DNA from 4 places in the Streptomyces sp. NPDC058812 genome. Region 1 is predicted to be linked to each of the others. Evidence: riboswitches for the same ligand, from Rfam matches in the RefSeq annotation. Region 1 holds a riboswitch; each other region holds the start of a gene.
What was found. A riboswitch is a leader RNA that binds a small molecule or an ion and turns the genes downstream of it on or off. The one in region 1 is predicted to bind cyclic di-AMP.
Positions count from the first base shown of each region.

Region 1 (3,417 bases):
GTTGCCGGTGGCGCCGACGCGGCCGATGACGTCACCGGTGGTGACCTCCTGGCCGACGCTGACGCTGATGGAGGACTGGTGGGCGTACCAGATCTCGGTGCCGTCATCGAGGGTGAGCACGGTCTTGTAGCCGTACGACCCGTCCCAGCCGGCCGACGTGATCGTGCCGCTGTGCACCGCCTTGAGCAGCGTGCCCGTGGGGGCGGCGAAGTCGAGGCCGGTGTGGTAGCCGGAGGACCAGTAGGCGCCGGCCTGGCCGAAGCTGGAGGAGATGGTGTACGAGGAGGTCGGCAGCGTGTACTGCTTGGCCAGCTTCGCGAGCCGCTCGGCCTCGGCCTTCTTCGCGGCCTCCTCCTCCGCCTTCTTCTTGGCGGCGGCGGCCTTGGCCTCGGCCTCCTTCTCCGCCTTGGCGGCAGCTTCCGCGGCCTTCTTCTCGGCGGCGGCCGCGGCTTCGGCGGCGGCCTTGGTCTCGACCTGGGCCTGCTGCTGCTCGGCCTGCGCCATGATCCGGGCCCGCAGCGTCTCACCGGCGTCGGGGTCGCTCTCCGAAGAGGTCTCGGCGGCGACCGTGCCGATGCCGCTGAGCGGGGTGGCGGAACCCTCCGGCTGCGGCTTCTCCTCGTCGGAGATCAGCGAGCCGACGTTCGGCAGGTCCGGCATGGAGATCGACACCGGCGGCTTGCCGGTCTGCGCGCTGGCCATGCCGCCCGCGCCGACCGCGGCTATGACACCGACGCCGAGGACGGTGGAGCTGCGGGCGAGTCCGCCGCGCTGCTTGGCGACGCGGTGCCGGCCGCGTACGGGGCGGATGGAGTCCGCGGTGGGATTCCACTCCTCCCAGGGGCCCTCTTCGGTGCGGTAGCCGTCGTATCCGAAGGTGTCGGTGTCGTGCCCGCTGGGCACGAACGGGGCCTCGGGGGCAGGCCGGTTGGACGCCACGTGGGCGTACTCCTTTCCTTCCTTTCGCCTACCGGGTTAGCTGACGGGTTCGGAGCAGGAAGGTCTCCTACGCGCGTATACCCGCCGTGTCTGGCACGGCGTCATACGCCCGATTCACCCCAATGTGGTGGTTCCCCGGTTCCCTTGCGGGATTCGGCGCGTGCGCACGGAGCCGCCTTCTGTGACGGCTGGGACGACCGCGCTGCGTTATCGAACGTTAATAGACGCGGGGCTCGGATTCCAAGCCGTTCCTCTTGATCATTAACGGATCCGGCCCGGACGTACGCCTCACGAACGGCAAAAACCGGGCGAGTTGACCGCCCTTCAGTATTCCCTGCTCCACCACGAATTTCTGATGGTGTATCAGTTGTTATGCGCAGGGCGGTCGGTCCGTCACGTCCGGTGATGTTGATCAAGGGTCGATCAGGGTCGTCGTACGGCGAGCAGCGCCATGTCGTCGGCCATGCCGCCCCCGGAGTGCCGGCGTACGTCCTCGGCGAGGGTGTCGAGCAGCTCCGTCGGATGCCGGAACACGCGGCCGGCCAGCCGCACGTGCGGTTCGTAGAACTCGCCCCGCCCGTCCCGCGCTTCCGACAGTCCGTCGGTGTACAGCAGCAGCGTGGCCCCACCGGGGAAGTCGGCCTCCTCCGCGCGGTCGGGCCACACACCCAGCTCGCCCATGCCGAGCGGCAGCGCCGACTCCCGGGCGGGCAGCGGGCGCAGGGTGCCGTCGGCGTACAGCAGCAGGGGCGGCGGATGGCCGCGGTTGACGATGCGGACGATCCCGTCGCCGTGCGGGAGTTCGGCGAGTACGGCGGTGGTGAACCCTTCGAAGGCGTCCAGTCCGTCGCGCCGGGTGCCCTCGCGCGCCAGCGCCCGCTCCAGCCGCTGCGCCACCGCCTCCAGCGTCGCCTCCTGCTCGGCGGCCTCCCGGAAGGCGCCGATCACGACGGCGACGGCGGCCACCGCGCCCATGCCCTTGCCGCGCACGTCCCCGACGATGAGCCGGATGCCGCGCGCACTGTCCTGCACCGCGTACAGATCGCCGCCGATGAAGGCGTCGGCCTGCGCGGCCTCGTAGCAGGCGGCGATCTCGAAACCGCCGATCCGCTCGGCGGGCTCGGGCAGCACGGCGCGCTGGGCGGCCTCGGCGATCTCGCGGACGGAGACGAGGCGCTCGCCCGTGCGGCGGACGAAGCCGTTCACGAGGACGGCGAGCACGGCGACCGTCGCGATGGTGATCAGCTCGGTGAGGGAGTCGACGTAGTGGATGACGTCCTTGCTCAGCTGCAGCCCGATGACGGCGGCGACCACGGCGAGACCGGTGAGCACCGTGCCGCGCCGTGAGTAGATCGGGGCGGCGACCAGGGGCGCGGCCGTGTAGAGGGGGCCTGCGGTGAAGTATCTCGGGGTGAAGATGTCGTACAGGACGGCGGCGACGATCAGCAGCACGGGGAGCAGGCGCACGAAGGCCCGCCCGTACGAGGTCCGCCGCGGCGGCCCTGCGGCCGGCGGCACGCGTTCCGGTCCGTCGCCGAGGCCGGGGTCGGGCACGGGATCGCCGGGGAGCCGACCGCCGGCCCGGGCGTACGCTCCCTCGTCCTCCAGGTCACCTGGCCGCACCACTCGTCTCCCGCCACCCCGCACGTCCGCGCCGCTTGCCGTCCCGTCCTCCAGGTTTCCCGGAGCGGGGGCGGTGGGCGAGTCCGTGAGGGCCGATCGGGTGACCGGGTTTCGCGCATTCGTCGCAAACACACCGAAGGCCGGAATCCTCATGGATTCCGGCCTTCGGCCTTGAGTAGCGGGGACAGGATTTGAACCTGCGACCTCTGGGTTATGAGCCCAGCGAGCTACCGAGCTGCTCCACCCCGCGCCGTTGTGTCTCTACTGTACGTCATCCCGGGGGTGGAATGCACATCCGTATCTCCCTGCTCCTCCAGGTGGCGGTTCGGCGCCTTCGCCCGCTCCTCGTACTCAGGCAGTACGACGACGGCGGCGCCCCCGGCGGCGAGCACTCCGCTGCCGTCCGCCCCCGGCACGAAGGTGTCCGGCTCCCGCCAGGCCGTGACCACGCGCCGTACCCCGGCGTCGAGGATCAGCCAGGCGCAGGGCGCGGGCCGGGAGGCGCGGCGGGCGCACGGCTCCAGGCTGCTGTACACGGTGGCGCTCGCGAGCCGCGGGTCGGCGGGGTCGGCCTTCGCGAGCGCCGCCTCCTCGGCGTGCACGACGGCGTCACCGCCCTCCCGTGAGTGCCCCCGCGCCAGCTCGCTCCCGTCGGCGGCGACCACGACCGCCCCCACGCTGAACGCCGTCCCGGACGGCGGGCACAGCTCGGCAAGCTCGCAGGCGAGCGCCAGCCAGTGCCGGTCGGCGGCGGTGACGCGGTCGCCGGTGCCGGGGGCGGTGGGCAGGTACCGCGTCAGCACCACGTCCTCGATGCGCCGCGACTCCACCAGCCGCAGCCGCCCGCCCTGGTAG
Region 1 is NZ_JBHYOB010000019.1:142,467-145,883, reverse strand. It holds gene ACFW48_RS31040 (M23 family metallopeptidase) at 1-939, opposite strand, end outside; cyclic di-AMP (ydaO/yuaA leader) riboswitch at 951-1,108, opposite strand; gene ACFW48_RS31035 (PP2C family protein-serine/threonine phosphatase) at 1,363-2,562, opposite strand; tRNA gene ACFW48_RS31030 (tRNA-Met) at 2,739-2,812, opposite strand; partial or broken gene ACFW48_RS31025 (dihydrofolate reductase family protein) at 2,877-3,417, opposite strand, start outside.

Region 2 (3,417 bases), on a different contig from region 1:
TCTTCCCCGACTCGTGGGAGTCGGAGGCGATGTCCAGGACGTCGTCCGCGAGCTGGAAGGCGACGCCGAGTCGCTCGCCGTACTGGGTGAGCACGTCCACGACCGTCTCGTCGGCGCCGGACATCATCGCGCCGAACCGACAGGAGACCGCCACCAGCGAGCCCGTCTTGCCGCCCAGCACGTCCAGGTAGTGGTCGACCGGGTCCCGGCCGTCCTGCGGGCCCGCCGTCTCCAGGATCTGGCCGGTGACGAGCCGCTCGAACGCCAGGGCCTGCACGCGGACCGCCTCGGGACCGAGGTCGGCGAGGATCTGCGAGGCGCGGGCGAACAGGAAGTCGCCGGTGAGGACCGCGACCGAGTTGTCCCAGCGGGTGTTGGCGCTGGGCACGCCGCGCCGTACGGCGGCCTCGTCCATCACGTCGTCGTGGTACAGGGTGGCGAGGTGGGTCAGCTCCACGACGACGGCCGAGGGCACGATCCCGGGGGCGTAGCGGTCGCCGAACTGAGCGGAGAGCATCACCAGCAGTGGCCGGAAACGCTTACCGCCGGCCCGCACCAGATGCTGGGCGGCCTCCGTGATGAACGGAACCTCGCTTTTGGTTGCCTCAAGCAACCCTTCCTCGACCGCGACCAATCCGGCCTGGACATCGGCTTCCAGAGCCTGGTCCCGCACGCTCAGCCCGAACGGCCCGACGACGGTCACGAGGGGTCTCCTGTCTGCTGGTGTCTACTGGCGATTACCTGGTTTGTCGATAGGTCGCTGCCACCACTCAAGTCAGCGTATCCGGTCACCTTTCGATCACCGCTAGCGCCCACCGTTACAGGCCGGTCGGTATCGGATCATGCACGGTATGTTTTTGATCAGGTGATATGAGCAGATATTGATCGCCATCACCAGGGGCCGGATCCCGCCACCGAAGATCACATCACCCCTCCCAACGGCCCGCACTCCGAATACGTCACCCGCTCGGGTCACCCGATCCCGTCCCGAACGGATGCCCGCACGACGCGCGGAAACACCGGCCAGGACGGGGCCGGAGACGAGCACACGCGCGGCGGCGGGCCCACCCGGCCACCGGTCGAGACCCGAAGCCCTCCACACCTGCGGCCGATTGACTCCAAGTTGGCCCTAATGCCCGATTTGCCATCCTTGTTGAGGCCAGTGAGTTGGCTCACTTCACCCCACCTGTAGGCAACCCTGCCGCCGACTGTGCCCTCCCTTTGCCCCGCAAGCCAGTTGAGCCTTGGCAGCCGCAAAGGATCAAGCGCCTCAAACACCTCAGACCAAGGTCAACAGGCGCGTTGGGTGATTCCTGCACTTGTTTCGGACATGTGCTCTCGCATACGTTCCCGGCCTGTCGGGCGGACGCCGAATCCTGCCACCGCCCGGACGCACAGTCATCCGCCAACAAACTCGCAGGCAGGAGCGGGGGACCCAGGTAAGTCGCCGCACCGGTCACCACCGGAGCGGCTCGGGGTGAAGCCGTGCCCGTCAGGGCCCGGCCGGGCACCTCCCCGCCCGAACCCGACAGCTCACCTCGCAGGCGTAAGGAGAGGGACTCAAGCATGTCTGCCAACGGTCAGAACCGTCACGCCCGCACCGCCCGCCTCGCCCGGAAGCTCGCCGTGGCCGGCACCGGCGCCGCCGTGCTCGCCCTGCCGCTCATCGGGGCCACCAGCGCCTCCGCGGCCACCCCGGCCGCCACCACGGCCGCCGCGACCGCCTCCACCGCGGCGACGACGTACCCGGACAACCTCGACGGCTGGATCCGGGAGTCGCTCGACGTCATGGCCCAGCACGGCATCCCCGGGTCGTACGAGGGCATCCACCGCAACATCATGCGGGAGTCGTCCGGCAACCCGCTCGCCATCAACAACTGGGACATCAACGCCATCAACGGCACCCCGTCCAAGGGCCTGCTCCAGGTGATCGACCCGACCTTCCAGGCGTACCACGTGCCCGGCACCTCCTGGGACCCGTACGACCCGGTCGCCAACATCACCGCCGCCTGCAACTACGCGGCCGACCGGTACGGCTCGATGGACAACGTCTTCGGCGCGTACTGAGTCGCACTCTGAGCCGTAGCACGGGGCTCTGCGCCGTAGCACGGGGCTCTGCGCCGTACTACGAGGCTCTGAAGATCCGTTCGAGGACGACGGCCACGCCGTCGTCCTCGTTCGTCAGGGTGACCTCGTCGGCCACCGCCTTGAGTTCGGGGTGGGCGCCCGCCATGGCGACACCGTGGGCCGCCCAGTCGAACATGGGGATGTCGTTGGGCATGTCCCCGAAGGCGATCGTCCGCCGCCGGCTCAGGCCCAGGCGCTCGGCGGCCAGCGCCAGGCCGGTGGCCTTGGTGATGCCGCACGGCTGGAGCTCCACCGTCCCCGGCCCCGACATCGTGACCGTGGCGAGGGAACCGACCACCGCGCGCGCCGTCGCCGCCAACTCGTCGTCGGACAGCTCGGGATGGCGCAGCAGCACCTTGCTGATCGGCGCGCTCCACAGCTCGTCGCGCCGCTCGACCCGCACCGCGGGCAGCGTCGGGTGAGGCATCAGGTATCCCGGCTCGATGAGCGTCAGGCCGTCGACACCGTCCTGGTCGACCGCTGCGTGCACCTGCCCCACCTCGGCCTCGATCTTGCCGAGCGCGGTCTCGGCCAGCTCCCGGTCCAGGGTGACCGACCACAGCATCCGGTGCGCGCCCGCGTCGTACACCTGGGCGCCCTGACCGCACACCGCGAGCCCCGTGCAGCCGAGGCGGTCGAGCAGGGGCCGCACCCGGGGCGCCGGCCGCCCCGTCACCACCAGATGCCGCGCACCGGCCCGGGCCACCCGCGCCAGCGCGGCCAGTGACCGGTCGGACACGGTGTCGTCGCCGCGGAGCAGCGTGCCGTCGAGGTCGGTGGCGACGAGTGAATACGCGGTGCGGTCCATGATCAGAGAATACGGACACCGCACCTGTCCGCCTCACCCGCGATCGCTTCCGAACGAGGAGGCGCGAGGTCGGCACGAGTCCGCACGAGTACGGCACGAGTGCGCACGAGGACGCACGTTCGTGTCCGAAACCTGGCACATCATCGGCTTCATCGGCTTCATCGGCTTCATCGGCTTCATCGGCTTCATCGGCTTCATCGGCTAAAGCCGGTTAACGGCCTGTGCACCGATTGGCAACAACATGGTCCGCTACCTACCGGCCGGACGGCCCCCGGGGGTACCTTCCTTTTGTCCAGGGGGACTTGATCGGGGGGTCGGGTTGAACAGCGGACGTGTGCGCGTGCTCAGGCCGGAGGAACTGGGCGAGGGGGAACGGGAGCACTGGCGCGAGCTGCGCGCCAAGTCGGCGGCACCACGCAATCCGTTCATGGAACCGGAATTCACCGATGTCGTGGGCCGGGTGCGGCCGCGGGCACGGGTCG
Region 2 is NZ_JBHYOB010000004.1:271,611-275,027, forward strand. It holds gene ACFW48_RS10810 (polyprenyl synthetase family protein) at 1-703, opposite strand, end outside; cyclic di-AMP (ydaO/yuaA leader) riboswitch at 1,394-1,561, shown strand; gene ACFW48_RS10815 (transglycosylase SLT domain-containing protein) at 1,567-2,067, shown strand; gene ACFW48_RS10820 (HAD family hydrolase) at 2,126-2,935, opposite strand; gene ACFW48_RS10825 (hypothetical protein) at 2,934-3,140, shown strand; gene ACFW48_RS10830 (GNAT family N-acetyltransferase) at 3,276-3,417, shown strand, end outside.
Region 2: another riboswitch for cyclic di-AMP. It lies ahead of ACFW48_RS10815 (transglycosylase SLT domain-containing protein); the one in region 1 lies ahead of ACFW48_RS31040 (M23 family metallopeptidase).

Region 3 (3,417 bases), on a different contig from region 1:
TCGACTCGCCGGCCGTACGCGCCTTCTACGAGAAGCACGTCCGACCCGCCACCGCCACCGCCGTGGTCGTCGGCGACCTCACCGACGTCGACCTCGACGCGCTGCTCGGCGAGACACTGGGCGCGTGGACCGGCTCCGTGGCCGAGGCGCGTCCCGTACCCCCGGTGAACGCCGACGACACCGGCCGGGTCGTCATCGTGGACCGGCCCGGTGCCGTCCAGACGCAGCTGCTGATCGGCCGCACCGGCGCCGACCGGCACGACCGCGTGTGGCCCGCGCAGGTGCTCGGCACCTACTGCCTCGGCGGGACCCTCACCTCGCGCCTGGACCGGGTCCTGCGCGAGGAGAAGGGTTACACCTACGGCGTACGGGCGTTCGGGCAGGTCATGCGCTCCGCGCCCGACGGCACGGGCGCCGCGATGCTCGCCATCAGCGGCTCCGTGGACACCCCCAACACCGGCCCCGCCCTGGAGGACCTGTGGACGGTGCTGCGCAAGCTCGCCGCGGAAGGTCTCACCGACGCCGAGCGTGACGTGGCCGTGCAGAACCTGGTGGGCGTGGCGCCGCTGAAGTACGAGACGGCGGCCGCCGTCGCGAGCACGCTGGCCGACCAGGTCGAGCAGCACCTGCCCGACGACTACCAGGCCACGCTCTACCGCCAACTCGCCGCCACGGGCACCGTGGAGGCCACGGCGGCGGTCGTGAACGCCTTCCCGGTGGACCGTCTGGTGACGGTCCTCGTCGGCGACGCGGCGCAGATCAAGGAGCCCGTCGAGGCCCTCGGCATCGGTGAAGTCACCGTGGTGGCGGCCGAGTAGCGGCACACGCGCGCGGTGGCCCTGGTGACCGGAGTGTCACCAGGGCCGCCATTTGTCCGAATTGAGGGAGAGGCTGCCCGTCTGCCCTGTGGCGTGCGCTACAAAAAGCTTGTTGCGTTTGAGGATTGAACACAGCCGCGTTTAGCGTCATCCGGGCTGTTCGTCAGGCAGTGCGCCGCACCCGCGGCACCGGACAGTCATCGCCGAGTCCCCGTACGGCGCGAGCCAGGGGAGCCGGGGACCCATCGCAGTCCCTGGGGTGAATCGGACGCCCGCGCGCGCAGCGAGGGGGTCCGTAGGAGACCTTCCACCTCCGAACCCGTCAGCTAACCCGGTAGGCGAGAGGGAAGGAAAGGACCAGCCTCTACATGGCGTTCACGCGCGCCACCGGGAAGCACCGTCGTCCCAGCCGGGTGCACCGCACCACCGCCCGCGCGGCGGGTGTCGCGGCCCTCGCCACCACCGGCGTCGTCGGCACCCTCGCGGCTCCGGCGCTCGCCGCCGAGCCCCAAGCGGAGCAGAGCGGACTCACCCCGGTCATCACCATCGGCGACTCCATAGCCGACGAGATCGACGCCCAGGCCACCGCGCAGGAGCAGGCGGCCCTGGACGCCGCCGCCCGTGAGGCGGCCCAGGAGGCCGCGCGCGAGCGGGCGGCCGAGGCGGCCAAGGAGGCGCGCGAGGCCAAGGAGCGCGCCGCGCGCGAGGCGGAGCGCGAGCGCCTCAACACCTTCGTGTCGCCGATCACCGCCTCCTACGTCTCCACCGCCTACCAAGCCGGCAGCTCGCTGTGGTCCTCCGGCAGCCACACCGGCATCGACTTCCACGCCTCCAGCGGCACGTCCGTGCACGCGGTCGGCGTCGGCACCGTCGTCGAGGCCGGCTGGGGCGGGGCGTACGGCAACCAGGTCGTGATCAAGATGCACGACGGCACGTACACCCAGTACGGCCACCTGTCGTCCGTCGGTGTCTCGGTCGGCCAGGCGGTCGTCCCGGGGCAGCAGATCGGCCTGTCCGGCGCCACCGGCAACGTCACCGGACCGCACCTGCACTTCGAGGCCCGTACCAGCCCCGAGTACGGCTCGGACATGGATCCCGTCGCCTACCTCCGCTCCCACGGCGTGAACGTCTGACGACGGACGGTACGACATCCGAAAGCCCCGGCTCTCCGAGCCGGGGCTTTCGGATTTCTTTCCCTCGGTGGAAGCGTCGTTGACCAAAAAATATCCATGAAATCCGCCCTGCCGTCGGAATATGCGCTTGATTGGCCTAGAGTCACTGAGCACACGTCAATCGTCGACGTTTCACGGGGATTAAGGCGGAGGTCGGGCATGCGTATTCCGGCGCACTCGGTGTGCACGGCGATCCGGGACGACATCGTCACCGGCGTCCACGGACGCGGCAGTCGGCTCACCGAGGAACTCCTGGCCCGCCGCTACGGCGTCTCCCGCGTCCCCGTCCGTGAGGCCCTGCGCACGCTGGAGGCCGAAGGCTTCGTGGTGACGCGGCGGCACGCGGGCGCGTGCGTCGCGGAACCCACCGAGCAGGAGGCCGCCGACCTGCTGGAGACGCGCACGCTCCTCGAACCCCTCGGCGCCTCCCGGGCCGCCCGGCGCCGCACCGAGGCCCACCTCAAGGTGTTGCGCGGGCTGGTCAGGCTGGGGCAGGAACGCGCCAGGCAGGGCGGCAGCGAGGATCTGCGCTCACTGGACGGATGGTTCCACGAGACCCTCGCCCAGGCCGCCGGCAGCCCTTCGCTGACGGCCTTGCTGACCCAGCTGCGCCACAAGATCGCCTGGATGTACGTCGCGGAGGCGCCGGCCGGACCCGTGGAGTGCTGGGCGGAGCACGGCGCGATCGTCGACGCGGTGGCCCGGGGCGACGGCGAGCGCGCGCGGGCGCTCATGACGCTGCACACCGAGCGGTCGACGTCGGCGCACAGGCTGCGATTCGCCTCCGGGGGCGAGCGGACGGAGCGTGTGAGGAAATCGCAACGTCCCGTAAACATGCCGAGCCTGCGGCATTAACACGGGCGCCGTATACAAAGGGAGAGTAATTCGGGGGCTATTTCTTGCTGCCCATAAAAGCGGGGCAAGCGGAAAGAGAAAGCAAGAGGCCCGCCCGGTGGTCCGGGCGGGCCTTTCGGTGTTGCCGTTGCTCAGACGGTCTCGGGGAGTTCCTCGAGCCCCTCGGAGACCAGCTTCGCCAGCCGGTCCAGGGCGGCGTCCGCGCCCTCGGCGTCGGCGGCGAGGACGATCTCCTCGCCGCCCTGGGCGCCGAGGCCGAGGACGGCCAGCATGGAGGCCGCGTTGACGGGGGACCCGTCGGCCTTGGCGATCGTCACCGGGACGCCTGTGGCCGTGGCGGCTCGGACGAAGATGGAGGCGGGGCGGGCGTGGAGACCCTCGGCCCAGCCGACGTTGACGCGGCGCTCAGCCATGTGATGCTGCCCTTCAGGTTTTCAGGGGTTTCAGGTTGTCTAGACCAGTCTTGTCTAGACCAGTTTCCCACATCGTGAAGCTTGCGAGGACGGCCGCTGCCGTCCCGTGTGGTCGTCGGACCGCGGCCTCGGCCCGACCTTCCGTCCTCCACAGACTGC
Region 3 is NZ_JBHYOB010000010.1:53,864-57,280, forward strand. It holds gene ACFW48_RS21730 (M16 family metallopeptidase) at 1-818, shown strand, start outside; cyclic di-AMP (ydaO/yuaA leader) riboswitch at 1,010-1,174, shown strand; gene ACFW48_RS21735 (M23 family metallopeptidase) at 1,187-1,951, shown strand; gene ACFW48_RS21740 (GntR family transcriptional regulator) at 2,150-2,845, shown strand; gene ACFW48_RS21745 (HPr family phosphocarrier protein) at 2,977-3,258, opposite strand.
Region 3: another riboswitch for cyclic di-AMP. It lies ahead of ACFW48_RS21735 (M23 family metallopeptidase); the one in region 1 lies ahead of ACFW48_RS31040 (M23 family metallopeptidase).

Region 4 (3,417 bases), on a different contig from region 1:
GCTGCTGCGGCGCACCTTGTAGCGGCGGTGCGTGGCGTTGGACTTCAGGTAGTCGTCGATGACGGCCTCGCGCTCGACGCCCAGGGCGAGCAGCGTGATCGCGATCGACAGGCCCGCGCGGTCCTTGCCGGCCGCGCAGTGCATCAGGGCGGGGACGCTGTCCTCGGCGAGCGCGTGCAGCACCCGGGAGTGCTCCGCCGTGCGCTCCTTGATGATCATGCGGTAGGAGTCGATCATCCGGTTGGCGGCCTTGCCGTCCGCCAGGATCTCGCGCAGCTGGTCGAGGTCGCCGTCGCGGACCATCTTCCAGAACTCGGCACCGTCGGCCGGATCGCTCAGCGGCAGGTTCACATTGCGCACGCCGGGCAGCTCGACGTCCGGGCCCTCGAGCTTCTGGTCGGCCGCGTTGCGGAAGTCGAAGATGGTGTGCAGGCCCAGCGAGGCCAGGAACGCGGCGTCCTCCCCGGTGGCGTGCGCCAGGTGGCCGCTGCGGAACAGCACCCCTTGTCGCACCCGCCGCCCGTCCACGGTCGGCAGCCCGCCCACGTCACGGAAGTTACGCACACCGGCCAGCTCGGGTTCGGTCGACGGGACCTGCTGCGTCACGGGGACTCCTCCCACTCCGCCCCGCCGGCGCTGCTCGCCGACGGGCACCACTCGAAGATACGGCACGGTCCGGGGGCGTCGGCTGCGCAGCCGCCCGACTGCGCCACATCTGGACCGTCTGTCCGAATTGTTGCCTTCCTTCCAACTAGCGCCGGAATGAAAGGGGCTGGAGAGGCGGCGCGTGAGCAGCGTCATATCCGTGACCGTGCGTTGCTCGTCATGTTCACGTAATTCGGCCGGTTTTCAAGGCTGTTTACGCGAAAGGGCACTGCGCGAATCGACGGAGGGTGACCGGTGTTCCCGTAAAGGATCAATCGGAACACCTGTCAATGGAACCCCTCGCTTGTCCCCGCGCGTCTTGGTCCCTTACGTTCACCACCGATCCGGACGGACGCCTAATCCTGCCGCCGACCGGAGCCCGCACTCATCCACCACCCGTACACGGCAGGAGCGGGGGACCCACAGGTACAACTGCCTGTTCCGGTTCCCGGAACGGCTTGGGGTAAAGCCGCGTCTCGGCGCGGCCGGGCATCTCCAGCTCGCACCCGACAGCTCACCTCGTAGGCGCCGGAGAGGAATTCACCATGCCCGCGAAGGGTAAGCACCGCCGTACCAGGGCCATGCGCCTGACCCGCACCATCGCCGTCGCCGGAACCGGTGGCGCCGCGCTCGCGCTCCCGCTGCTGGGTGCCGCCGGCGCCCACGCCGCTCCCGCGCAGTCCGTTTCCGAGCAGGCCGTGCAGTCCATACCGACGACGGCGAAGAAGGCCGCCGGCAGCGGCACCGAGAAGAACGCGGACTCGCGGACGTACACCGTCAAGAGCGGTGACTACCTCTCGAAGATCGCCGACGAGCAGGACGTCGACGGCGGCTGGAAGAAGCTGTACTCGGACAACCGCGACGCCGTCGGCTCGGACCCGTCGCTGATCCACCCCGGCCTGAAGCTCTCGGTCGGCGAGCAGGCCGCGAAGTCGTCGGCCCCCTCCTCCTCCGCCGAGTCGGAGAAGCCGGCCGAGAAGCCCGCCGCGCCGAAGAAGTCGTCCTCCGAGAAGTCCGAGTCGGCCGAGAAGCCGTCGGACGCCGCGAAGACCTCGTCCTCGGACTCCTCCGACTCCTCGAACGCGAGCGCCCAGTCCGCCGGCACCACCAGCGGCTTCACCTCGCCCGTGCCCGGCGGCGCCGTCGGCACCCCGTACCACCAGACCGGCAGCATGTGGTCCAGCGGCTACCACACCGGCACGGACTTCGTCGTCCCGACCGGCACCTCGCTCAAGGCCGTCGGCGCGGGCACCGTCGTCTCCGCCGGCTGGGGCGGCGCGTACGGCAACCAGGTCGTCATCCAGCTCGCCGACGGCCACTACGCCCAGTACGCCCACCTGTCCTCGCTCTCCGTCTCCGCCGGGCAGTCCGTGACGGCGGGTCAGCAGGTCGGCCTCTCGGGTGCCACCGGCAACGTGACCGGTCCGCACCTGCACTTCGAGATCCGCACCACGCCGGACTACGGCTCGGACGTGGACCCGATCGCGTACCTGCGCTCGCACGGCGTCTCTCTCTGACGACGGCTTGGGCGCAGCCTCCGCGCCACCGAAGGCCGGACCCCGATCCCCGGGTCCGGCCTTCGGCGTATTCCGGAATTGACGAACACTTTAGGCGTGGTCTTTCTCACCGCCCGTCAACCCTTTCCTACGGTCGCGTAGGTCACATTCCAAGGTGAATCATGGGCCGATGTGGCAGACGATTCGAAGAGTGACAGCAGAGAAGTGATCGGGTCGTACGTGGCGGTGGGGGACAGCTTCACCGAGGGCGTCGGTGACCCAGGCCCCGACGGGGCGTTCGTCGGCTGGGCGGACCGGTTGGCCGTACTGCTCGCGGACCGGCGCCCCGAGGGCGACTTCAGGTACACGAACCTCGCCGTGCGCGGCAGGCTGCTCGACCAGATCGTGGCGGAGCAGGTCCCGCGGGTCGTCGAACTCGCGCCGGACCTGGTCTCGTTCGCGGCGGGCGGCAACGACATCATCCGCCCCGGCACCGACCCGGACGAGGTGGCCGAGCGGTTCGAGCGCGCCGTGGCCGCGCTGACCGCGGCGGCCGGCACCGTCCTGGTGACGACCGGCTTCGACACCCGTGGGGTGCCCGTCCTCAAGCATCTGCGCGGCAAGATCGCGACCTACAACGGGCACGTCCGTGCCGTCGCCGACCGCTACGGCTGCCCCGTGCTCGACCTGTGGTCGCTCCGGAGCGTCCAGGACCGCAGGGCATGGGACGCCGACCGGCTGCACCTGTCGCCGGAGGGCCACACACGCGTGGCGCTGCGGGCGGGCCAGGCCCTCGGCCTGCGTGTCCCTGCCGACCCGGACCAGCCCTGGCCGCCGCTGCCGCCCCGCGGCACCCTGCACGTCAGGCGCGACGACGTGCAGTGGGCGCGCGAGTACCTGGTGCCGTGGATCGGACGCCGGCTGCGAGGCGAGTCGTCGGGCGACCACGTGATCGCCAAGGGGGCGCTGTCGCCGGACGACATCAAGGTGCGGATCGCGGCGGTGGCCTGACGGCGGCGTACGGGGTGCGGGCGTGCGGGGTGCGGGCGTGCGGGGTGCGGGCGTGCGGGGTGCGGTTTGCGGCGGACGATCGCGGGGCCGCTTCGCCGCTTCGCCGCTTCGCCGCTTCGTCGGTTCGCGCGGGCGGACGTGGGCCGGGTGGGCGGGCCCGGTCGTCGGTGGAACGGTGTTCGAGGGGTCGGCCGGTCGTGCTGTGGACGCGGGGCGGGGCGAGCCCGGTCGTCGGCGGAACGGTGGCCGAGGGGTCGGCCCGTCC
Region 4 is NZ_JBHYOB010000022.1:127,358-130,774, reverse strand. It holds gene ACFW48_RS33260 (tyrosine-protein phosphatase) at 1-606, opposite strand, end outside; cyclic di-AMP (ydaO/yuaA leader) riboswitch at 1,029-1,186, shown strand; gene ACFW48_RS33255 (peptidoglycan DD-metalloendopeptidase family protein) at 1,191-2,162, shown strand; gene ACFW48_RS33250 (SGNH/GDSL hydrolase family protein) at 2,367-3,152, shown strand.
Region 4: another riboswitch for cyclic di-AMP. It lies ahead of ACFW48_RS33255 (peptidoglycan DD-metalloendopeptidase family protein); the one in region 1 lies ahead of ACFW48_RS31040 (M23 family metallopeptidase).